DNA from 2 places in the Xanthobacter variabilis genome. Region 2 is predicted to be linked to the other one. Evidence: predicted binding sites of a transcription regulator. Region 2 holds the regulator's gene; the other holds the start of a gene.

Region 1 (11,661 bases), 320 kb from region 2:
AGCTTCACCCGCTGCGCCTCGCCACCGGAAAGGGTGGTCGCCTGCTGGCCAACCTTGACATAATCAAGCCCGACGCGTTCCAGCGTCTCCAGTTTTTCGCGGACCGACGGTACTGCCTTGAAAAACTGCGCCCCCTCTTCCACCGTCATGTCGAGAACATCGGCGATGGACTTGTTCCTGAATGTCACCTCAAGCGTTTCGCGATTATAGCGTTTGCCCTTGCAAACATCGCAGGTGACATAAACATCCGGCAGGAAGTGCATCTCGATCTTGATAACACCGTCGCCCTGGCAGGCCTCGCAGCGCCCCCCCTTCACGTTGAACGAGAAGCGCCCCGCCCCATAGCCTCGTGCCTTGGCCTCCGGCAGGCCGGCGAACCACTCGCGGATGGGCGTGAAGGCACCGGTATAGGTCGCCGGGTTCGAGCGCGGCGTCCGCCCGATGGGCGACTGATCAATGTCGATGACCTTATCGAGGTGCTCCAGCCCTTCCAGTCGGTCGAACGGGGCCGGCGCCTCGCTGGCGCCGTTGAGCCGGCGGGCCACGGCCTTGTAGAGCGTTTCCAGCAGCAAAGTGGACTTACCGCCACCCGATACCCCGGTGATGGCCGTGAACAGGCCCAGCGGAATTTCCGCCGTGACATTCTTCAGGTTGTTACCCCGCGCGCCCACCAGGCGCAGCATGCGCTTAGGATTGGGTGCGCGCCGCGCGGGCACCCCCACGCTCAGCGCGCCGGAGAGATAGCGCCCCGTGAGCGAAGCCGGATCGGCAAGGATTTCCGCGGGCGTTCCCTGCGCCACGATCCGCCCGCCATGAATGCCTGCTCCGGGGCCGACATCGACCACATAATCGGCTGCAAGAATTGCATCCTCGTCATGCTCCACCACGATCACCGTGTTGCCGAGATCGCGCAGGTGCTTCAGCGTGTCGAGCAGGCGCGCGTTGTCGCGCTGGTGCAGGCCGATGGAGGGTTCGTCGAGCACGTAGAGCACGCCCGTGAGGCCGGATCCGATCTGCGAGGCGAGGCGGATGCGCTGGCTTTCTCCGCCCGACAGGGTCCCCGATGAGCGCGCAAGCGTGAGGTATTCCAGTCCGACATCCAGCAGAAAGCTGAGCCGCTCGCGGATCTCCTTCAAAATGCGTCCGGCAATCTCGTTCTGCTTGTGCGTGAGTTGTGCCGGCAGTGCCTCGAACCACCGGGCCGCAGCCTTCACGGAGAGCTCGCCCACCTCGCCGATATGCTTGCCGGCAACCTTCACCGCGAGCGCCTCGGGTTTCAGCCGGTAACCGCCACAGGCCGAGCAGGGAACCGTAGAGAAATACTTGGAAATTTCCTCGCGGGCCCAGTCGCTGTCCGTCTCCTTCCAGCGCCGCTCCAGGTTGCGCACCACGCCTTCGAAGGCCTTCTCGGTGTCGTAGGCCCGCATTCCGTCATTATAAGAAAAGACGATCTTCTCTCCGTCCGAGCCGTAGAGCAGGACGTCACGCGCTTTCTCGGGGAGATCGCACCACGGAACCGAAAGATTGAAATGGTAATGCTTGGCGAGGGCGTCCAGCGTCTGCCCGTAATAGGGGGACGTCGACTTCGCCCACGGCGCGATAGCTCCCTGTTTCAGAGAGCGCATCCTGTCCGGCACCACGAGATCGGCGTCGATGGTCTGCTCAACGCCCAGCCCATCGCAGGCCGGGCACGCGCCGAACGGATTGTTGAAGGAGAAAAGCCGAGGCTCGATTTCCGGAATGGTGAAGCCCGAGACGGGGCAGGCGAATTTCTCGGAGAACAGAATGCGCCGCGGCGCACCCGCCTCATCCTTTTCATCCGCGAATTCCGCCACTGCAATTCCATCGGCCAGCCCGAGAGCGGTCTCGAAACTGTCTGCAAGCCGCTGTGCGAGATCCGGGCGGACGACGATCCGATCGACCACGACGTCGATGTCGTGCTTGAACTTCTTGTCTAGCGCGGGCGCGTCCGCGATTTCATGGAAGGTGCCGTCGATCTTGACGCGCTGGAAGCCCTTTTTCATCCAATCGGCAAGTTCCTTGCGGTACTCGCCCTTGCGTCCGCGGACGACCGGCGCGAGCAGGAACAGTCGTGCGCCCTCGGGCAAGGCGAGCACGCGGTCCACCATCTGCGAAACCGTCTGACTCTCAATGGGCAGTCCGGTCGCCGGCGAGTAGGGAACGCCCGTGCGCGCCCACAGCAAACGCATGTAATCGTAGATTTCAGTCACCGTACCCACAGTGGAGCGCGGATTCTTGGAGGTGGTCTTCTGCTCGATGGAGATCGCCGGCGACAGGCCATCAATCTGGTCCACGTCCGGCTTTTGCATCATCTCCAGAAACTGGCGCGCATAAGCGGAGAGGCTCTCCACATACCGCCGCTGCCCTTCCGCATAGATGGTATCAAAGGCGAGAGAGCTCTTGCCGGAACCGGACAGGCCGGTGAAAACCACCAGCGCATCGCGTGGAACTTCCAAGTCCACGTTTTTCAGATTGTGCTCGCGCGCACCCCGGACGGACAAGGCGCGGGCGTCGCGCCGCTGGGCCGGCTGCCCACTGGTTTTCGAAGCAGGCGTGGCAAGCGGGGCGGAGCCCCTGGGGGGAAAGGCGCGATCCGACATGAAATCCAACCCGCGCGGCTTTGACGCCGGCGCGACACATTTGGGGTAGGGAGGCTGCCGCCTCTTGCAGCAGGGAAGTGCAAGCGCGGGAAGGCGGCATGATGGCGAAAGATGCCCATGCTTTCCAGTCCCCGCCATGCATAGCGCTTAGGATGCGCCAAGGCCGCACTTGGAGGCATCCGGCTTCGTTGCATCTAAGTCCGGAGTACGGTCCCGTCGCTTCCGCGTCATCGTCGCGCGCCCTAAATCCCGAATATCACCATGAATAGAACATACCGAGAACCTTGCGGCGGCGCGAGTCAAAATCCGGGAGGCTTTCGAAAAAAAACGCCTTGCTCCTGCGCATGGCGGAGGCTAGAACATAAGTGGAACACCTGGGCCGCTGGGTGTGCGGTCTCGCCGTCCCTGGCGGACTTTGCGGTGGACAACGCCGCGAGGGGTTCGCATGTGTCCGCGCTGCGGATAGGGTGCGCGGCATTGAACGCCCCGAGGGGCGGTGCGCGAAATGGGGAGGCGGGTGATGGCCGGCAGCGTCAATAAGGTGATCCTGATCGGCAATCTGGGACGCGATCCCGAGATCCGCTCATTCCAGAGCGGCGGGCGTGTCTGCAATCTGCGCATTGCGACGTCGGAGAGCTGGCGCGACAAGGCAAGCGGCGAGCGTCGGGACCGGACGGAATGGCACACGGTCGCGATTTACAACGAAAATCTCATCAACGTGGCCGAACGTTTTTTGAAGAAGGGCTCGAAGGTCTATCTCGAAGGGCAGCTCGAGACCCGGAAATATGAGAAGGACGGACGCGAAGTCTATGTGACTGAGGTCACCTTGCGTCCGTTCCGCGGGGAGCTGACTTTGCTCGACGGTCGGTCTGGCGGGGAGGCAAGCGAGGATTTCGGCGGCGGCTCCGATTTCGGATCGCAGAGCCCGATGGGAGGCGGCTATAGCGGCGGTGGCTATGGTGGCGGTTCCAGTGGTGGCCGTAGGTCGGGTGGCTCCGCGGGCGGGGCGAGTGGCGGCGGGCGTCCGTCCAACGACCTGGATGATGAGATTCCCTTCTGAGGATCGGTGCGGAGGCGCGAGGCCGTGCGGCTGGGGAGGCGGGTGCGCCTTGGACTTCGCGTTGCGGCGGAAGCATTGGCGGGACGTGGCGTCGGAACGGGTCGGTGCTTGTCACTTGCCCCATGAGGATGGATGTCGCCGGAGGGGTCGATCCGGACTCTGTGTCCACGGCGTCAGGCCGGTTTCGACGCAAAACCGCCGGAATGTTTGGTCGTGGCGCGGCACTTCCCATCTAAGGCGTTGATTTTCAATATATAAAAATCATTGTCTCTGGGGGGTTTTGCTGGCGTTGGGGCGATGAATCGGCTAAAAGTCGATCGTTCCAATCACGATGAGAGTGTCGACTTTTGGCCGATCCCGAGACGCCGAAGCCCGGCAGCGAGCCGCCTTCGGATATCACGCCGGTTTCCATTACCGAGGAACTCTCGCGCTCCTATCTCGATTACGCGATGAGCGTGATCGTCGCCCGTGCTTTGCCCGACGTGCGCGATGGTCTGAAGCCGGTGCATCGCCGCATCCTGTTCTCGATGCACGAGAATGGCTACGAGTGGAACAAGCAATACCGTAAGTCTGCCCGCGTGGTGGGTGATGTGATCGGTAAGTATCACCCGCACGGTGATCAGTCGGTCTATGATGCGTTGGTGCGCATGGCTCAGGATTTCGCCATGCGGGTGCCGCTGGTGGATGGTCAGGGTAATTTCGGCTCGGTCGACGGCGATGCACCGGCGGCGATGCGCTATACCGAGGTGCGGCTCGAGAAGATTACGAACACTCTGCTGGACGATCTCGACAAAGACACCGTCGATTTCCAGGGGAACTACGACAATACGGAGCACGAGCCGTGTGTTCTTCCTGCCAAGTTCCCGAACCTTCTGGTGAACGGCGCCGGCGGCATCGCGGTGGGCATGGCCACCAATATCCCGCCTCACAATCTCGGCGAAGTCATCGACGCGACGGTTGCGCTTATCGATGATCCGTCCCTGGAGCCCGAGGCGCTGCTGGAGCTGCTGCCGGGGCCGGACTTCCCCACGGGCGGACTTATCCTGGGTCGTACGGGTATTCGCCAAGCCTATCTCACCGGCCGCGGCTCGATCCTGATGCGGGCGAAGGTGGCGATTGAGAGCCTGCGCAAGGACCGCGAGGCGTTGATCGTCACTGAGATTCCGTACCAGGTGAATAAGGCGACGATGATCGAGAAGATCGCGGAGCTGGTGCGGGACAAGCGGGTGGAGGGCATCTCCGAGATCCGCGACGAGAGCGACCGCGACGGCCTGCGTGTGGTCATCGAGATCAAGCGCGACGCCCAGGCGGACGTGGTGCTCAACAACCTGTACCGTCAGACCCTGCTGCAGACGTCGTTTGGCGTGAACATGGTTGCGCTTTCCGGTGGCAAGCCGGGGGTGCTGACACTCCATGACACGCTGACCGCCTTTGTCGCCTTCCGCGAGGAGGTGGTGCGGCGGCGGACCAAGTTCCTGCTGCGCAAGGCGCGTGATCGCGCCCATGTGCTCGTGGGCCTGGCGATCGCCGTTGCGAACATCGACGAGGTCATCCGCCTCATCCGTACGGCGCCCGATCCGGCGAGTGCGCGCGAAGCCCTGATGGTGCGCGACTGGCCCGCCAAGGACATGGCGCCGCTGATCGCGCTGATCGCCGATCCGCGCCACAAGCTGAATGAGGATGGGACGTACCGGCTCTCTTTGGAGCAGGCACGGGCTATCCTGGATCTGCGCCTGCAGCGGCTCACCGCGCTGGGGCGGGATGAGATCGCGGAGGAGCTGGACAAGCTGGCGGCAGAGATCGCCGATTATCTCGACATTCTGGCGAGCCGTTCGCGCATGCGCGGCATCATTCGTGACGAGCTGCTGGCCATCAAGGCTGAGTTTGGCACGCCCCGGCGCACCGAGATCGTGGAAGGCTTCGGCGATCTTGATGATGAAGACCTGATTCAGCGCGAGGAGATGGTGGTCACCGTCTCCCACGCCGGCTACATCAAGCGGGTGCCGCTCAGCACCTACCGGGCGCAGCGGCGTGGCGGCAAGGGCCGTTCGGCCATGCAGACGCGGGACGAGGATTTCGTTACCCGCCTGTTCGTCGCATCCACCCATGCGCCGGTTCTGTTCTTCTCGTCCAAGGGGCAGGTGTACAAGCTGAAGGTGTGGCGCCTGCCGGCGGCGGCGCCGCAGGGGCGCGGCAAGGCACTAGTCAACATCCTCCCGCTCGAATCCGATGAGCGGATCACCTCGGTGGTGCTGCTGCCTGAGGACGAGGCGGAGAATGCGCGCCTGCAGATCATGTTCGCCACCACCTCCGGGACGGTGCGCCGGAACGCGCTTTCGGATTTCGCGCAGGTCAACCGCAACGGCAAGATCGCCATGAAGCTGGGCGAGGGCGAGGCCATAGCCGATGTGGGGCTGTGCACGGAAGACGATGACGTGCTGCTGACCACGGCGGGCGGAGCCTGCATTCGCTTCCCTGTGACGGACGTGCGCGTGTTCAAGGGGCGCGACAGCGTCGGCGTGCGCGGCATTCGCCTGGAGGATGACGACACCATCATTTCCATGGCCATCATCCGCCATGTGGAGGCGAGTGCCGAGGAGCGCTTGGCCTATATCAAGATGCGCCGGGCTCTGCGCGGCGAGGCCGGCGATGCGGCCGAGACTGACATGGACGAGGACGGAAGCAGCGTCGGGCAGCTGGGCCAGGACCGGTATGTGGAGATGAGCGAGGCGGAGCAGTTCATCCTGACGGTGTCGGAGAACGGCTACGGCAAGCGCACGTCTTCCTTCGAGTATCGGGTGACCGGCCGCGGTGGCAAGGGCATCGTCGCCATGGCGGTGAACGAGCGCAACGGCCGGTTGGTGGCATCCTTCCCGGTCGAGGATCCGGACCAGATCATGCTGGTCACCGATGGCGGCCAGTTGATCCGGTGCCCGGTGGATGGCATCCGCATCGTTGGGCGCGCCAGCCAGGGCGTCATCGTCTTCAACACGGCGGATGGCGAGCGCGTGGTTTCGGTGGAGCACATCAGCGAGGATACCGCCGGCGACGATGTCGCGGACGATGCTGGCGACGACGAGAGCGGGGCGCAGGAGGAATGATTCCGCTGGAGAGCTTGGCCTTGTTCGTGCTCGCGTGCGTTGCCCTTGCGGCGACGCCCGGGCCGAATGTGGCTCTCATCGTCGGAACCAGCCTGAGATACGGCAGTCGGGCGGGCATCCTGACCGCCGCTGGCGTCAATGTCGGGCTGGTGGCCCAACTGGCGGTGGTGGCGGCGGGGCTCGCGTACCTGGTTGAAGCCTTCTCCCATCATTTCGACTTGGTTCGCTATGTGGGGGCGGGTTATCTGGTGTGGCTGGCCATCCGTCAGTGGCGCAGCGCGGGGGCCGGGCCGGCGACGTCGGCCCCATCCGCCCATGCCGCGTTCGGGCGTGGACTGGCGGTGGCGTTTGCCAATCCCAAGACGCTTTTGTTCCATGCGGCGTTCCTGCCGCAGTTTGTGACGGATACAGAGCAGCCGCTGGCGCAGATCGCGGTGCTGGCTTTCGTTTTTGCGGCGGTGGCCCTGGTCGGCGACGTGCTGTGGGCGCTGGCTGCGGATCGCGCTCGTGCTGCCCTTTCTGGCCGCTTCGCGCAGATCGCGGATCGGGTGTCGGCCGGCATTCTGGTGGGCGGCGCAGCTGTGCTGCTGGCGGCCGGGCGCCGTTAGAGCTCTTCGAGCGAAGTGGACGCGGCTTCGCGCGAGGAAGGTGCGTTAATCAATAAAATGAAGGATTTTCCCGTTCGCGGATGAGGGGGGAATGATCCGGATTGCCGACGCCTGCACACGCTGGATGCCGGTCGAAGTCGCGCGTGATGGGCCTGAGAACATCGTGCGGCTCCAGGTTAGCGGGGCATGTTCCTGGACAACGATTGGCCGGCTCCTCTCCGCGATCTAGCTTTGCGTTGCTTTGAAGCACCGTCGTTTTTAGCGCGGAAGGCGTTGCCGCGCCGTGGCGCGTGATGAGGCAGGGTGGCCGCTTTGGTTCAGGCCCGATCGACTTCAGCGCGTGTGGCGCAGCCGATATGCCACCGCCGCCGTATTCCTCATGGGGCGGCGTCCTCTCCCGTTTGCTGGGGAGAGGTCGAGGGCAAAACGCTGGGAAGGTGGCCCCGTCGGCGAGGCGAAGGGCAACGCCCCGAACATCTCAAAAGTCTTGACGCTCCTGTCGCTGCACACTGCGGCGGTTCCGGCCCAGGCCGTTCCGGCACAGGCGGTCCTGCCCCCTCTTTCACTCTGCTCCGCAGGCGGGAGAGGGAACGAGCCCCCGCAAACCGTGCGTCTTAAATGTCGATCGGACATAGAGCGGCCAGGATGGGCAACGTCAGAGGGTGAGACCGGGGTGGAGAACGGTTGCCACCCCAGTTGTCTCCGGAGAGTCTTCCGCCTGTGTTGACCAGAGCGAGACCTCATCGCGCCCCCAATACAGCCGGTGAGGCGTGTCGCGCGCCCTGCGCATGGTCGGGCGACTGCCGGTCGCGAGGAGCATTGCGCGGCTCGGCGGGCGGCCCAACACGTCGGTGTGGTGATGGGGAGCGTGCGTGGCGCCGCGGGACCTGCGCGGAGGGGGATTGACGGGCTTGAGGGCGCGGCTCGGTCCGGGGCGAGCTTTTGCGGGATGAGGGGCCGTGTGGTCGAGAGGGGCACAACCCGTTGCAGGCGGCCGATGTGCGGCCGAGGTCCTTTGCAGCGGATGGGTCATGATCGGGCTCAACAATGAGCGGCTGGCGGGGTTTGACCGTCCGTGACAATCCAGGCCGTTGCGTGGCGGCGTTCGGCTGATGAATCGCCGCAGGGCGGCGTAGGCGGCGGAGGCAGGTCTGCTCCGGGATGGGTCTTGAAACGGGGTGCGAGCGCGGCGCGGCCAACGGCCCCGGTTGCGCTGGCCGGCGGGGGCGGCTAACCCTTCCGCAGCGAAGGTCACGCGCGGTCGACGCAGATCGTGGCCTCATCCGCAGGGCAGGAACAGGGGAGGGCGCATGAAGCCCCGTACGGCCATTTATGGCGGCTCGTTCGATCCGCTCACCAACGGCCATCTGGACGTGGTGCGCGCGGCATGCCGCCTGTCCGATCGGCTGGTGCTCGCCGTTGGCGTGCATCCCGGCAAGGCACCTCTTTTTTCGGCGGAAGAGCGCCTGGCCATGCTCACCGAGGTGTGCGCGCCGGTGGCGGCCGAGGAGAATGCCACCATCGAGGCGATCACCTTCGACGGGCTCATCGTCAATACCGCGCGGGATGTGGGGGCGAGCTTGCTTATCCGCGGGCTGCGTGATGGCACGGATCTCGACTATGAGATGCAGATGGCCGGCATGAATGCCGCCATGGCGCCGGCCATCCAAACCGTTTTCCTGCCGGCTTCCCCCTCGGTCCGCCCCATCACCGCCACGCTCGTGCGGCAAATCGCGGCCATGGGCGGGGATGTCTCCGCTTTCGTTCCGGCGCCGGTGCTGGAGCGCCTGAAGACGCGCTTCCGGCGCTGAGCTGCCATCGCGGATCCCGCTTTCGTTTCGCCCCCCGTGGGGGGCATTTCCGAGGAGAACCTCATGCTGCGAGCAATCGGCCGTGTCTGCGCCGGACTTCTCATCGCGCTCGCCTTCGCCCTGCCGGCGGCGGCCCAGCCGAAGAGCGACCCGCAGAACACGCTTTATCTCGACACCCCCTACGGCCGGGTGGTGATCGCGCTGCGGCCCGATCTCGCCCCCAAGCATGTGGAGCGCCTGAAGCAGCTCAGCCGCGAGGGCTTCTACAACAACGTTCCGTTCCACCGCGTCATTGACGGCTTCATGGCCCAGACCGGCGACGGCCAGTATGGCAACGGCACCGGCGGTTCCAAATATCCGAACCTTCCGGCGGAGTTTTCCAACGTGCCGTTCAAGCGCGGCGTTGTGGGCATGGCGCGCGCCTCCAGCCCCAACAGCGCGAACTCGCAGTTCTTCATCATGCTGGACGAAACCCCGAGCCTGAACGGCCAGTACACGGTCGTCGGCGAGGTGGTGTCGGGCATGCAGTATATCGACAAGATCAAGAAGGGCTCCGCCGCCGCGAATGGCACGGTGACCAATCCCGATCGCATCGTGAAGATGCAGGTGGCCGCCGACGTCAAGGACGCCAAGTGAGAGCATGAGCGCCTCTTCTCCGCCACGGCCCGCTTGGGCACGGGTGGCGGAGAATCGCTCGCGGCGCGCCGTTTCATGCTCTGAAAACGCGCCCACCTGTAGTGAAATCCCCGCGCGGCGGCCTCGCGCCCCCGCCACGCTCCGAAAGGACAATCCCATGAGTGAAGAGATCCTGGTCCTCGAGACCACCCAGGGGCCTGTGACCATCGCCCTCCGTCCCGATGCCGCCCCCGGCCACGTGGCCCGCATCAAGGAGCTGGTGTCCGAGGGCTTCTACAACGGCGTGCCGTTCCATCGCGTCATCGAGGGCTTCATGGCCCAGACCGGCGATCCCACCGGCACCGGCATGGGCGGCTCGGGCAAGAAGCTGAAGGCTGAGTTCAATGCCCTGCCGCACAAGCGCGGCACCGTTTCCATGGCCCGCGCCCAGAACCCCGATTCCGGCGACAGCCAGTTCTTCATCTGCTTCGCCGACGCCCGCTTCCTGGACGGCCAGTACACCGTGTGGGGCGAGGTGATCTCGGGCATGGAGAATGTGGATAAGATCAAGCGCGGCGAGCCGGTGAAGGATCCCGACAAGATCGTTTCCGCCAAGCTCGAGGCCAAGGCCTGATCGGCTTTCGTGGCCGAAACGAAAAGGGCGCCCGCAGGGGCGCCCTTTTTTGTTGGTCGCTCAGGCCTCGTCGTCGGGCTTGGGCGGCACGTAGGTCTGCACGGCCTTCAGGTAGGGCGGGCGCGGAATGGAGCTGTGGGCGGCGCGCAGGGCGGCCGACCAGCGTTCGCGCAGATCATGGAAGTAGGGCTCGCCGGGCTCGATGCGATATTTCAGCTCGGCCTGGAGCTTGTCGGGGCATACCACCAGAACGTCGATGGGCAGCCCCACGCCGAGATTCGAGCGCATGGTCGAATCCATGGAAATGAGGCTGGTCTTGAGCGCGTCCGCAATCTCCATCTCGTAGGTCACGGCGCGATCGAGCACGGGCTTGCCGTATTTATGCTCGCCGATCTGGAGGAAGGGCGTGTCCTGCGTGCACTCGATGAAGTTGCCGGCGGAATAGATCATATAGAGGCGCATGGGCCCGCCGGCGATCTGGCCGCCCAGCAGGAACGACACCTCGAAATTGATGGTGCTCGACTGCTCCATCACGAGGCCGTTCATGTGGTGCACCTGGCGGATGGCGCGGCCCACGAGCTGCGCCGCCTGGAACATGGTGCGCGCCTCGCGCAGCTGGTGGCGCTCGCCGGTTTCCGCGTCCTCCACACCCTCGTTCAGCAGGCTGATGACCGACTGGGTGACCGAGAGGTTGCCGGCGGAGGCGATGCCGATGACGTGGCGTCCCGGCTCCTCGAAGATCTGGAGCTTGCGGAAGGTGGAGATGTTGTCGAGTCCCGCATTGGTCCGGGTGTCGGCGATCAGCACCAGACCGTCGCGCACGAGAACTCCACAACAATACGTCATTTGCACCCCCTCATTGCGGGAGCGGCGACTATAGCGACGGCGCCTCCCGTCCCGCAACGTGGGGCAGAGGGAGAAATGGCATTCGGTTCAGGGGTGTGGCGTTCCTGCCAACGGTACCTTCGATCCGCGCGGAATCCGGGCCCCGGTCAGTCCTGTTCCGGCTCGCCGCCGCGGCGGAAGGGGCCAAGATCGGTCAGCACGGCCGCGTCCTCGGCCACATAGGTGCGCTCGTGCTCCAGATATTGCGCCACCGCAGCCCGCAGCCCCGGATGGGCGATGTAGTGGGCCGAATAGGTGGTGGTCGGCAGGTAGCCGCGGGCAAGCTTGTGCTCGCCCTGGGCCCCGGCTTCCACCACCTTGAGCCC
Region 2 (11,661 bases):
ATTGTCGAACACGGGGTCCACGTCGAACACCACGCCCCGGAAGGGGAAGTGCTTGTGGCGCACCACCTCGCCGATCCGGAACTTCGCCATCCGCATCTGCGGGGCCTCGACGTCCGCCGTGACCTCCACGGGTGGGGGCATGGCCCCCACCATCTCCACAGTGCCAACGGCGGAGAGAGCGCGCGTCTTTTCCTGTGTGCCCATCGTCCGCCTCCTCATACTTTGCCGGATTATGTCACAGGCCGTAGACCTTGCCCATTTCCGGATCCTTGGCTGCGACGATCTTCGCAAGGTCCACGATGACCTTGGCCTGCTTCCAGGTGGCGTCGTCCTGCATCTTGCCGTCAATCATCACGGCGCCCGAGCCGTCGGGCATGGCTTCCACGATCTTGAGGGCGAAGGCCACCTCGCCCGGATCGGGAGAGAATACGCGCTTGGCGATGTCGATCTGGGTGGGGTGCAGCGACCAGGCGCCCACGCAGCCCTGCAGGAAGGCATTGCGGAACTGGCTCTCGCAGGCCGCGAGATCGGCGAAGTCGCCGAACGGGCCATAGAAGGGCTTGATGCCGTTGGCAGCGCAGGCGTCCACCATCTTGGCGATGGTGTAGTGCCAGAGGTCCTGCTGGAAGCCGATGCGCGGCTTGTCGCCGTCCGGGTCCGCCAGCACCTTGTAATCGGGGTGGCCGCCGCCCACGCGGGTGGTCTTCATGGCGCGCGAGGCCGCCAGATCCGCCGGGCCCAGGCTCATGCCATGCATGCGCGGGGAGGCGGCGGCGATCTCCTCCACATTCTTCACGCCTTCGGCAGTCTCCAGAATGGCGTGGATGAGAATGGGCTTCTGCACGCCATGGCGGGCTTCCAGCTGCGCCAGGAGCTGGTCGAGATAATGGATGTCCCAGGCGCCTTCCACCTTGGGCAGCATGATCACGTCGAGCTTATTGCCGATGGCGGCGACGATCTCGGTGATATCGTCCAGCACCCAGGGGCTGTTGAGGCAGTTGATGCGGGTCCACAGGCCCGTGCTGCCGAAATCGGTGGCCTGGGCCATCTCGATGAAGCCCTTGCGGGCGGCTTCCTTGGCGTCGCTGGGAATGGCGTCCTCAAGGTTGCCCAGCACCACGTCGACCTGCTTGGCGATGTCCGGCACCTTGGCGCGCATCTTCTCCAGATGCGGCGGCACGAAGTGAATCATGCGCTCCAGACGCACCGGCAGTTCGCGATAGGGCGCGGGCGCGCCGATGGCGAGCGGCTTGAAGAACTGACGCGGAAGCTTCATCGATCCCCCCTGGCGCGGGCCGGCGGGAACAGGTCCCCCGGGCCCGGGCTCATCCGAGACTGCACTGCATCATAGCTCACACCGGTGCGCAACGCCGCGCGGGACGCTGCCGGTGATGTTGCCCACAAAAGGCCGGGGGCTTCAGGTCAGGCGCACCTTTCGCAAGGTGAATGTGAGGCGACCATCTTCCACCGTCCGGCTCTCCAGCATCGCCCCCGTCTCATGGGCCGCATGCGGAATGTCGATCACGGCCAGGGGGTCGGTGCAGGTCACCACCAGCCGCACCCCAACGGGCAGGGCCGCCAGCGCCTTGCGGGTGCGCAGGGCTGGCAGCGGACACTTCAAACCCATGAGGTCCAGCTCCACGGGCGTCTGCTCGGGCGCTGGATCCCCTGTTTCGCTCACTTGGCCTGGTCCTTCAGCCGCGCAAGGCTCTCCTCGCGGCCGAGGACCATCAGCACGTCGAAGATGGGCGGGGAGGTGGACTTGCCGGTGAGCGCGGCGCGCAGAGGCTGCGCCACCGCGCCCAGCTTCACGCTGGCCTGCTCCGCATAGGCGCGCACGGCGGCCTCGGTGGCGGCGGCGGTCCATTCGGCGGCTTCCAGCAGCGGCACGAGCTTGCCCAGGTGCTCACGGCCGGCATCGGAAAGCAGGGTCTTGGCCTTCTCGTCCAGCGGCAGGGGCCGGGTTTCGAAGATGAACTCGGCATTGTCCAGCAGCTCGACCACCGTCTTGGCGCGCTCCTTCAGGCCCGGCATGGCGGCGGTGAGCTGGGCGCGCCGCTCCGGCGTCATGCGGGCAAGGCGATGCGCGGCGTCGGGCAGGTGGGGCACCAGCGCGTCCACGGCGGCCATCAGCTCGGCGTCGGAGGCGGCGCGCATATACTGGCCGTTCAGGTTCTCCAACTTCTGGAAGTCGAAGCGGGCGGCGGAGCGGCCCACTTTGTCCAGGTCGAAATAGCTGACCATTTCCTCGGTGGAAAACACTTCCTGGTCGCCATGGCTCCAGCCCAGGCGCACCAGATAATTGCGCAGGGCGGCGGGCAGATAGCCCATGTCGCGATAGGCATCCACGCCCAGCGCCCCGTGGCGCTTGGAGAGCTTGGCCCCGTCCGGGCCATGGATGAGGGGAATGTGCGCCATGCGCGGCACGTCCCAGCCCAGGGCGCGATAAATCTGCGTCTGGCGCGCGGCATTGGTCAGGTGGTCGTCGCCACGGATGATGTGGGTGACGCCCATGTCATGGTCGTCCACCACCACGGCGAGCATGTAAGTGGGCGTGCCGTCGGAGCGCAGCAGGATGAGGTCGTCGAGGTCCTTGTTGGGGAAGGTCACGGTGCCCTGCACCATGTCCTCGATCACCGTCTCACCCTCGCGCGGGGCCTTCAGGCGGATGACCGGCGCGCGGCCCGCGGGTGCCTCGGAGGGGTCGCGATCGCGCCAGCGGCCGTCATAGCGCGGCGGGCGTCCCTCCTTGCGGGCGAGCTCGCGCATCTCTTCGAGCTCTTCGGCGCTCGCATAGCAGCGATACGCATTGCCCTTGGCCAGCATCTCCTCCACCGCGGCGCGATGCCGCTCGGCGCGGGCGAACTGGTAGATGGGCTCGCCATCCCAGTCGATGCCGATCCAGGACAGGCCTTCCAGGATGGCGTCGATGGCCTCCTTGGTGGACCTTTGGCGGTCGGTGTCCTCGATGCGCAGAAGCATCTTGCCGCCCTTCGCCTTGGCGTAGAGCCAGTTGAACAGCGCCGTTCGGGCGCCGCCAATATGCAGGAAGCCGGTGGGCGAGGGGGCGAAGCGGGTGACGATCTCGGACATGGGGAACTCGACGGCCGGGCGCCCCGCGAAGCGAAGGCGACGGAAACGGGCAGGGCGCGCCGCCGGCACCCGATGAGTCCGCCGTGGCGCGCGCGAGGCGCCCGTGTAGCATAGGCGCATCGCACAAGAAACATGGTCGCGACACGGGGCGGGGTGACATGGGGGGCGGGCAGGGTGAGAGCGGGCACGGTTGCGGGCGCATGGCGCCGGCGCGATCGGCTGCGCGCGCCGTTGCCATCGCCGCCGGCGCGCGGTCGGGTACTGTTCGCTTCGATCTGCTGTGGGCCGGGCTGCTCCGGCGCCTGGGGGCGGATCTGGCCGCGGAAGCGGAATCCGGCCGTCTCGCCTTGTGGTTGCCGGTGGCGTTCGCCGCCGGGGTGCTGGTTTATTTTGCGGCTCCCAACGAGCCTTCCCTGATCGCCGCCCTGCTTCTGACCGCGGCCTTGGCGGGGGCGCTTTTCGCGGGACGGCACAATGCCGTGATGGTGCGTGTGTTCGCGGGCCTGCTGGCCCTCTCGGCTGGCTTCTCCGCCGGCTGCGTGCGCACAGCCCTGGTTTGGCATGAGGTGGTGGCGAAGGCGCCCGCTTTCCCGGTGCGCCTTTCAGGCTATGTGGAAAGCCTCGAGCGGCGTGTGGGGAGTGATCGTATTCTGCTGCGGCTGGACGGCGGGGCAATTTCCGGCGTCGAGGGATCTCCCCGGCTGGTGCGGCTTTCGCTCCGGCCGGGCATGGCGCCGCCGGTGGGAGCCCACATCACCCAGCTCGCGCGCCTGCTTCCACCGCTTGGACCCGCAATGCCCGGATCACACGATTTCGGGCGCGCGCTCTGGTTCAAGGGCATCGATGCCGTCGGTTTTGGACTTGGTCGCCCAAAGGTTGTTCTCGCGGCGACGGAGCCTCCCCTTTCGGTGCGGATCGCTGTGCTGGTCGATGGCGTGCGTGCAGCACTCGGGGCGCGCATCCGCGCCGTGCTCCACGGTGTGCCGGGGGAGATCGCGGTTGCGCTCGTGGCTGGCGATCGTTCCGCGATTCCGAAGGAGGTGGAGGAGGGCATGCGCGTATCGGGCCTGACGCACATCCTCTCTATATCCGGGCTGCATATGGCGCTGGTCGCGGGCACCCTGTTCGCCCTGGCGCGGGGCGGCCTGGCCCTGGTGCCGGCGCTGGCGCTGGGCTGGCCCATCAAGGCCATGGCGGCGCTGCTCGCGCTTGCCGGCAGCGCCTTCTACCTCATCCTTTCCGGCAATGATGTTCCCGCCCAGCGTTCCTTCGTGATGACGGCACTTGTGCTCGCGGGGGTGATCATGGGGCGGAGGGCGCTGACCCTCCGGACCATTGCCGTTGCCGCCGTCGTCGTGATCGGCCTGACGCCCGAGGCGGCGCTCGATCCTGGGCCGCAAATGTCGTTTGCGGCTACATTGGCCCTGGTAGCCGCATATGAGAGGCTGCAACCTCTGCGGGCGCTGCCCCGCCCGGAAGGACTGTTGGCGCGAATCGGCATGATGCCGGTGGTCTTCCTTGCGGGGATCGTGGTCACCGCCTTGGTGGCCGGCTCCGCCAGCGGCCCGTTCGCCGCCTATCACTTCCAGAGATTCGCCCCCTACGGGTTGCTGGCCAATCTCGCCGCCATGCCCGCCGTCTCGCTGCTGGTCATGCCGTTCGGCCTTATCGGCGTGCTGCTGATGCCCTTTGGCTGGGACGGGCTGGCCTGGCCCGTCATGGGCACCGGCATCGAGATCATGCTGGCGGTGTCGGATTACGTCGCCGGGTTGCCGGGCGCGGATGCTCGAATCGACACGGTGAACACCGCAGCTCTGCTGTGGTTCAGCCTCGCCCTCCTGTCCACCTGCCTGCTGCGCGGGCTACCGAGCCTCATCGCCGTCCCGGCCTTCGCCTTCGCCCTCGCCGCCTCAGGCCCCCTAAAGCCGCCGGATGTACTGATCGCCCCCAATGCGACGACCGTGGCGGTGCGTGGAGGCGACGGCCGACTTTCCGTGGTGGGGGCCAAGGGCCAGCGCATCCTGGTGGAGCAATGGTTGGCCCGCGAGGGCGACCGCCGCACGGCGCGCTCGCCTGAACTCGACAATGGCTTTGCCTGCGACCCGATGGGTTGTGCCGCCCCTCTGCCAGGCGGCGGCACGATCGCGATTTCGCGCCGCGCGGAGGGGCTCGCTGCCGATTGCCTCAACGCCCGCATCGTCGTGACCCGAGACACACCGCCTGCGGGATGTCCCGCCCGTGTCGTGACGCCGACGGATCTCGACCGCACCGGTACGCTGGCCTTCTTCCGAGACGAAGCGGGCCTGCGTGAACAGCCCACGCGCGACCCTTCCATTCGCCGGCCTTGGCTGCCCCCGCTTCCGCCCGCCCCGTCCGGCAAGACCGAAGCCGCCAACGAGGCCGAGGATGACGCCGCGACGGAGTGAGACCGCGCCCCGCCCTCAGTAGCGCCGCATCAAGCCGACAAGCCGACCCTGGATGCGCACCCGGTCCGGGCCGAAGATGCGGGTTTCATAGGCTGGATTGGCTGCCTCCAGCGCGATGGAGGCGCCCTTTTTCCGGAGCCGCTTGAGCGTTGCTTCCTCTTCGTCCACCAGCGCCACGATGATGTCGCCGGTTTCGGCGCTGTCGCATTTGCGGATCAGCACGGTGTCACCGTCGAGAATGCCCGCTTCGATCATGCTGTCGCCGCGCACTTCGAGCGCGAAATGCTCGCCCTGGCCCAGCATTTCGGGCGGAACGTTCAATGTGGCGCTGCGGCTCTGAATGGCCGATATGGGCGTGCCGGCCGCGATGCGGCCCATGACGGGCACCGCGACGGTCTGTCCGCTTTCCCCCTCATCCTCGGCAACAGGGCGGACCTTGCCGAGGCTGCCCTCGATGACCGAGGGAGAGAAGCCGCGTCCCGCGCCCCGTTGCGTCGTGAGGCCGGGCGCCACGCTGTCCGGCAGGCGAACCACCTCCAGGGCGCGGGCGCGATTGGGCAGGCGCCGGATGAAACCGCGTTCTTCCAGCGCGGTGATGAGGCGATGGATGCCCGACTTGGAGCGCAGGTCCAGCGCCTCCTTCATTTCATCGAAGGACGGCGGCACGCCGGTTTCCTTAAGCCGCTCATGGATGAAGCGAAGCAGGTCGTATTGCTTGCGCGTCAGCATCTCACCCCCCGTTCCCGGTGCCGCCGACCACCAGCGGTGCGGCCCTGCCGGACAGTTCGGCAGGGGCGGCAAGCGCGCGATGGTGTCGCAAATATGCGAAACAAATCATGAACAGCTTCTATCTGTTCCTTTTGTGTTCCGCAAGGGTGAAGATCTCTTTGGCGCGATCTTTCTTCACGTGAAGAGCGAAGCCGACTGCGGCCAGGGCTCGGCTTGCCCAGTGCGCTCGAAATATTTCTGCAGAACGAGAAGTGCGATGAGCCGCTCACGCCTCGGATTGAAGAATTGCCGAACATAGGCCTGTGCATTGGCAATGATCGTGCGCGCTTCATCCGGATGTCGATTGAAATAATCTATTTTCTCATCCAGGTCGTCATAATCGGCTTGGAGCTCGACATAATGGATGCCGGGCTTCAGCGTGCCTTCCATGAACCAGGTTTCATATCGCGGCGGAGGCATGAAACAGAGGGAGTTCGACGCCATGATCCATTTCAGGTTCGTGGCCACATCATTCCCCTCGATGGAGAGGATGTACTTGTAGCCGAGCTGTTGGAATGGCGAGAGATAGGGCTTCGGTGGCGGGCCGCCGGGAGATGCGGAGACGGAGCCGATGTCGCAGCGGGGATTGGTGGCGTGGCGGGCGATGAGACGTTGGCGCCACGGGAGATTGCCGCCGCCGCGCCAGACCGCCATGGGACGCTTCTCGTCGAAGGAGAGGCGGTCGCGGTACAGCTGGTAGTGGCGGAATCGGTCGAGCTTCAACAGGACCGAATTCTGGTTGTCGCCGGCAATGGGGCGGCTCTTCAGAATGGTGGGCTGGTCGGGAACGGCGATGACGTCACCGAACTGATAGCGGGGGCGGAGCGGCGCCGAAAAGGCGTGCAGGGCCTCCATCAGGTCGTAATAATAGCGGCTGCCCGACCGCACGTGGGGGCGCGGCATGAGGGTGATGGGGTGCGGCACGCCGGCCGCAAGTTTGTTGTAGTAGTTGACGCGGAACACAAGGTCCGCATCCGCGCCATGGGCCTGCGCCATGCGGCGCGCGGCGGCGAGCTGCGGGGCGTGCAGGGCGTGGGGAGCAAGGTCGCGGAGCAGGCCTTGCACGTAATAGGTCACGCGCCGCGCGGCCTTTTCGATCTCGAAGCTCAGATTGCCCGTGGCCATGGCATCAATCGTGGAATGGGATGATTTCGCAGGGGTCGCCGGCCTTGGCAGCGGGGGCGAACGGCGGGCGCACCAGCAGGCAATCGGCCGCCGCGAGCACGCTCAGCATGGCGCTGTCCTGGGACGCGGCGGGCGTGACCCGCACCGAGCCGTCGACGTCATGCTCCATATGGGCGCGCATGAAATCTCGCCGCTGATCATTGGAGGGCACGGCGACGGCGAGCCGGGCAGGGGCGGTGCGCACAACAGCGGCGGCATCGCCCTGCATGGCCCGCACCAGCGGCTCGAGGAACAACAGCGCGCACACATGAGAGGAGACGGGGTTGCCGGGCAGGCCCAGGCACCGCACGGCGCCGCGGGTGCCGAACATCAGCGGCTTGCCCGGGCGCAGCGCGATCTTGTGCACATAGAGGTCCACGCCCTCGGCGCGCAGGGCGGGTGCCATCAGGTCATGATCGCCAACCGAGGCACCGCCAGACGACACCACAAGATCAAAATCCCCATTGAGGGCACGGGCGACCACGGCGCGGATGTCGGCGAGTTCGTCGCCCACCAGCCCAAGGTCTGTCACCACGGCTCCGGCGCGGCTGGCGAGGGCTGCGAGGCCAAACGCGTTGGACACCACGATTTCACCCTCCGCCCCCGTACCGCGGCCGGGCAGCACCAGCTCGTCGCCGGTCTGGATGATGGCGACGCGGGGCCGGCGGGCCACCGGGATGGTGGCATGGTCCATGGCCGCGGCCAGCATGATGTCGCGGCTGGTGAGGCGGCGACCGGCGCGCAGCCCAGGCGCGCCTTGCAGGAAATCGCAGCCAAGCTTGCGGACATTGCGCAGGGCGGCGGTTGCCGCCGTGGTGGTGACAAGATCGCCGTCGCGGCTGGTGTTCTCCTGAATCACCACTGTATCGGCGCCCTCCGGCATCACGGCGCCGGTGAAGATGCGCACCGCCTGCCCGGGGCCCATGCCGCCGACAAACGGGCGGCCGGCGGCGGATTCGCCGATGACGGTGAGGGTCGCGGGCGTGATGGAGATGTCGGCGGCGCGCACGGCGTAGCCATCCATGGCCGACATGTCGGCCGGCGGCTGGGAGCGGCGCGCGATGAGGTCCGCGGCCAGCACCCGGCCCGCAGCCTGTTCCACCGGGACCTCTTCGATGCCCAGGGGCGTGACCGAGTGGGTCACGCGGCTGAGGGCCTCCTCGACGCTCATCAGCGCCATGGTCGCGTTCCTTCCTTGTCTCGCCGGCTATGAGGCTTCCGCGCGCCACAGGCCACTGCGCCCGCCGGACTTTTCCTTGAGGCTGACGCCTTCGATGCGCATGCCGCGATCCACGGCCTTGGCCATGTCGTAAATGGTGAGGCACGCCACCGAGACGGCGGTGAGCGCCTCCATCTCCACGCCGGTCTGGCCGGAGGTCTTCACCCGCGCGGTGACGACGAGGCCGGGGAGGGCGCTGTCTGGGGCAATCTCCACTTCCACCTTGGAGAGCATGAGCGGGTGGCAGAGCGGAATCAGCTCATGGGTGCGCTTGGACGCCATGATTCCTGCGATGCGCGCCACGCCAAGCACGTCGCCCTTCTTGGCATTGCCGGAAAGAATCATCTCCAGCGTTTCAGGCGCCATGACCACCTGGCCCTGGGCCACGGCTTCGCGCGCGGTGATCGCCTTTTCGGAGACGTCCACCATCCGTGCGGCGCCCTGGTCGTCGAGATGAGTCAGGCGCGCCATGGGGACGCTGGCCTCCGGAATCGCTGCGGGTCGGGGGCAAGATGGAGCCAGCAGCCGGGCGTGTCCACCTCCAGGCTGTTCCCGGCTCCGGCAGCGGCGGAGCGCAATGGGGTGGAGAGTGGCGCGGTGTGCTTGCGGAAAGTGTTCTAAGTCAATTGGATAGAGCACTTCCGCCTTTCAGGGAATTGCGGAAGTGCTCTGGTCTCTGGTGTCGCTCCGCCGGCGGGATCAGCGCAGACGGGTCCAGGTCTGGGTCTTGCAGAGGGGGACGATGACGCAGCCCTTCAGCTTCAGCTTGTCGGCCCCGTCGAGGGTGATGGAAGCCGAATAGGTCTTGCCGTCATCGGCATTGTAGATGCTGCCGCCGCTCCACTCGTTCGGCCCGCCGCTGAAGCCGCTGAGAATGGTGAGCCCCTTCAGCGGGCGGTCACGCAGCTTGGCATCGGAATTATGGACGTCCTTCAGCCCCGGATCGGCCTTCAGGCCCTCGGAGGAGACCAGGCGCCCGCAGAGGCTGGCGCCACACTTGGAGATTTCCACCTGGCCGCCGCGGGTGGGCGTCTGCCACAGGCCGGTCGGGTCCGCCGCCAGCGCGGGACCCGCCACAAGCCAAGCCGCACCCGCAAGGGCGCCGAGAAGGGCCACTTTCATCACAATTCTCCCTATGCGCCGGCCTCTTCAGCGGGCCGGTGCGCACATTAAGGACGAAAGTGACGTATAGGGCAAGGTCAGGACGCAAGCAGGAGGGAAGTCGCGCTCGCGACATCCTCCTGGCGCATGAGGCTTTCGCCCACCAGGATGGAATGGATCCCCACCTGTCCCAGCCGTGCCACATCGGCGGCGGTGAAAATGCCGCTCTCGCCGATCACCAGCCGGTCCTTTGGCACGCGTGGGGCGAGCCGTTCGCAGGTGGCCAGGGTGGTCTCGAAGGTGCGCAGGTCGCGATTGTTGATGCCGATGAGGCGGCTGGGCAGGGCCAAGGCGCGGTCGAGCTCAGCGTCGTCATGCACCTCGAAGATCGCGTCCATGCCATAGGCGACCGCCGCAGCGGCAAGGTCGCCCGCCAGCGCGTCGTCCACCCCCGCCATGATGATGAGGATGCAGTCCGCCCCCCAGGCGCGGGCTTCCGCCACTTGATAGGTGTCGTACATGAAGTCCTTGCGCAGCACCGGCAGGTTCACCACCGCGCGCGCCGCCTTCAGATAATCCGGCGCACCCTGGAAGGAGGGGGTGTCGGTGAGCACGGAAAGGCAGGTGGCACCGCCGCGCTGATAGGCCCGCGCCAGGCTCGGCGGATCAAAGTCCGGCCGGATCAGGCCTTTGGAGGGGCTGGCCTTCTTGATCTCGGCGATAAGGGCGGTATGCCCGTCCGCGATATTGCGGGCAAGGGCCTCCGCGAACGGGCGCACGCGCGGTGCGGCCTTGGCCGCCGCTTCAATCTCCGCCAGCGGGTGCGCCTTCTTGGCGGCGGCGATTTCTTCGCGCTTATAGGCCTCGATGCGGGTGAGGATGTTGCTCATCACGCCGCCTCCGCCGCTGCTGCGGAAACCGCCACGAGCTTCTCGAGTTTGGCCTTCGCGGCGCCGGAATCGAGGCTGGCGGTGGCCATCTCCACGCCCTCGCGCAGGTCCTTGGCGCGGCCGGCGACCACCAAGGTGGCGGCGGCATTGAAGAGGGAGACGTCACGATAGGCGTTGCGGGCGCCGTCCAGCACAGCGGTGAGCGCAGCGGCGTTCACCTTGGCATCGCCGCCCTTCAGGGCTTCGGCCGGCGCGCGGCTCAGCCCCACATCCTCCGGCGTCACCTGGAAGGTGTGGATCTTGCCGTTCTCCAGAACGGCGATGTCGGTGGTGCCCGAAATGGTGATCTCATCCAGCCCGTCCGAGCCATGGACCACAAACGCGCGCTCCGAGCCCAGGGTCTTCAGCACCTCGGCCAGCGGCACGATCCAGGACTTGGCGAACACGCCCACCATCTGCCGCGTCACGCCCGCCGGATTGGAGAGCGGGCCGATGAGGTTGAAGATGGTGCGGGTGCCCATCTCCACACGGGTGGGGCCCACATGCTTCATGGCCGGATGGTGGGAGGGCGCGAACATGAAGCCGATGCCCGCCTCCGAAAGGCAGCGGGAGATGCCGGCCGGCGTCAGGTCGATGCGCACGCCAAGGGCGGCCAGCACATCGGCGGCGCCGGACTTGGAGGAGAGCGCGCGATTGCCGTGCTTGGCCACGGGCGCACCGGCACCCGCCACGATGAACGACGCGCAGGTGGAGATGTTGTAGGAGCCCGAGGCGTCGCCGCCCGTGCCCACCACGTCCACCGCATCGGCCGGGGCGGTGACGGGCAGCATCTTGGAGCGCATGACGGAGACGGCGCCGGCGATCTCGTCCACCGTCTCGCCGCGCACGCGCAGGCCCATGAGCAGCGCGCCCATCTGGGAGGGGGTGGCCTCGCCCGACATCATCTTGTCGAACACGATGGCCGCTTCGTCGCGCGTGAGGCTGGCGCCGGTGGCGACCT

Evidence for each region. Region 2 encodes LexA, which represses DNA repair genes until DNA is damaged. Its sites were predicted from a motif close to TGTTCNNNNTGTGTTCNG; they were not measured.
Region 1: a site for LexA is predicted at 2,977-2,994, ahead of ssb (single-stranded DNA-binding protein). Genes of this name have one in related genera too.

Annotation. Positions count from the first base shown of each region.
Region 1 covers NZ_CM195533.1:3,665,385-3,677,045, reverse strand. The annotation lists gene uvrA (excinuclease ABC subunit UvrA) at 1-2,621, opposite strand, end outside; gene ssb (single-stranded DNA-binding protein) at 3,142-3,681, shown strand; gene gyrA (DNA gyrase subunit A) at 4,029-6,782, shown strand; gene V5F26_RS16110 (LysE family translocator) at 6,779-7,390, shown strand; gene coaD (pantetheine-phosphate adenylyltransferase) at 8,701-9,201, shown strand; gene V5F26_RS16100 (peptidylprolyl isomerase) at 9,265-9,837, shown strand; gene V5F26_RS16095 (peptidylprolyl isomerase) at 9,995-10,450, shown strand; gene V5F26_RS16090 (proteasome-type protease) at 10,511-11,296, opposite strand; gene V5F26_RS16085 (GNAT family N-acetyltransferase) at 11,443-11,661, opposite strand, start outside.
Region 2 covers NZ_CM195533.1:3,346,793-3,358,453, reverse strand. The annotation lists gene hspQ (heat shock protein HspQ) at 1-96, opposite strand, end outside; gene V5F26_RS14695 (HpcH/HpaI aldolase/citrate lyase family protein) at 236-1,276, opposite strand; gene V5F26_RS14690 (sulfurtransferase TusA family protein) at 1,418-1,627, opposite strand; gene gltX (glutamate--tRNA ligase) at 1,678-3,093, opposite strand; gene V5F26_RS14680 (ComEC/Rec2 family competence protein) at 3,294-5,519, shown strand; gene lexA (transcriptional repressor LexA) at 5,535-6,248, opposite strand; gene V5F26_RS14670 (glycosyl transferase family 90) at 6,423-7,412, opposite strand; gene V5F26_RS14665 (molybdopterin molybdotransferase MoeA) at 7,417-8,631, opposite strand; gene moaC (cyclic pyranopterin monophosphate synthase MoaC) at 8,659-9,141, opposite strand; gene V5F26_RS14655 (DUF2147 domain-containing protein) at 9,370-9,792, opposite strand; gene trpC (indole-3-glycerol phosphate synthase TrpC) at 9,870-10,661, opposite strand; gene trpD (anthranilate phosphoribosyltransferase) at 10,661-11,661, opposite strand, start outside.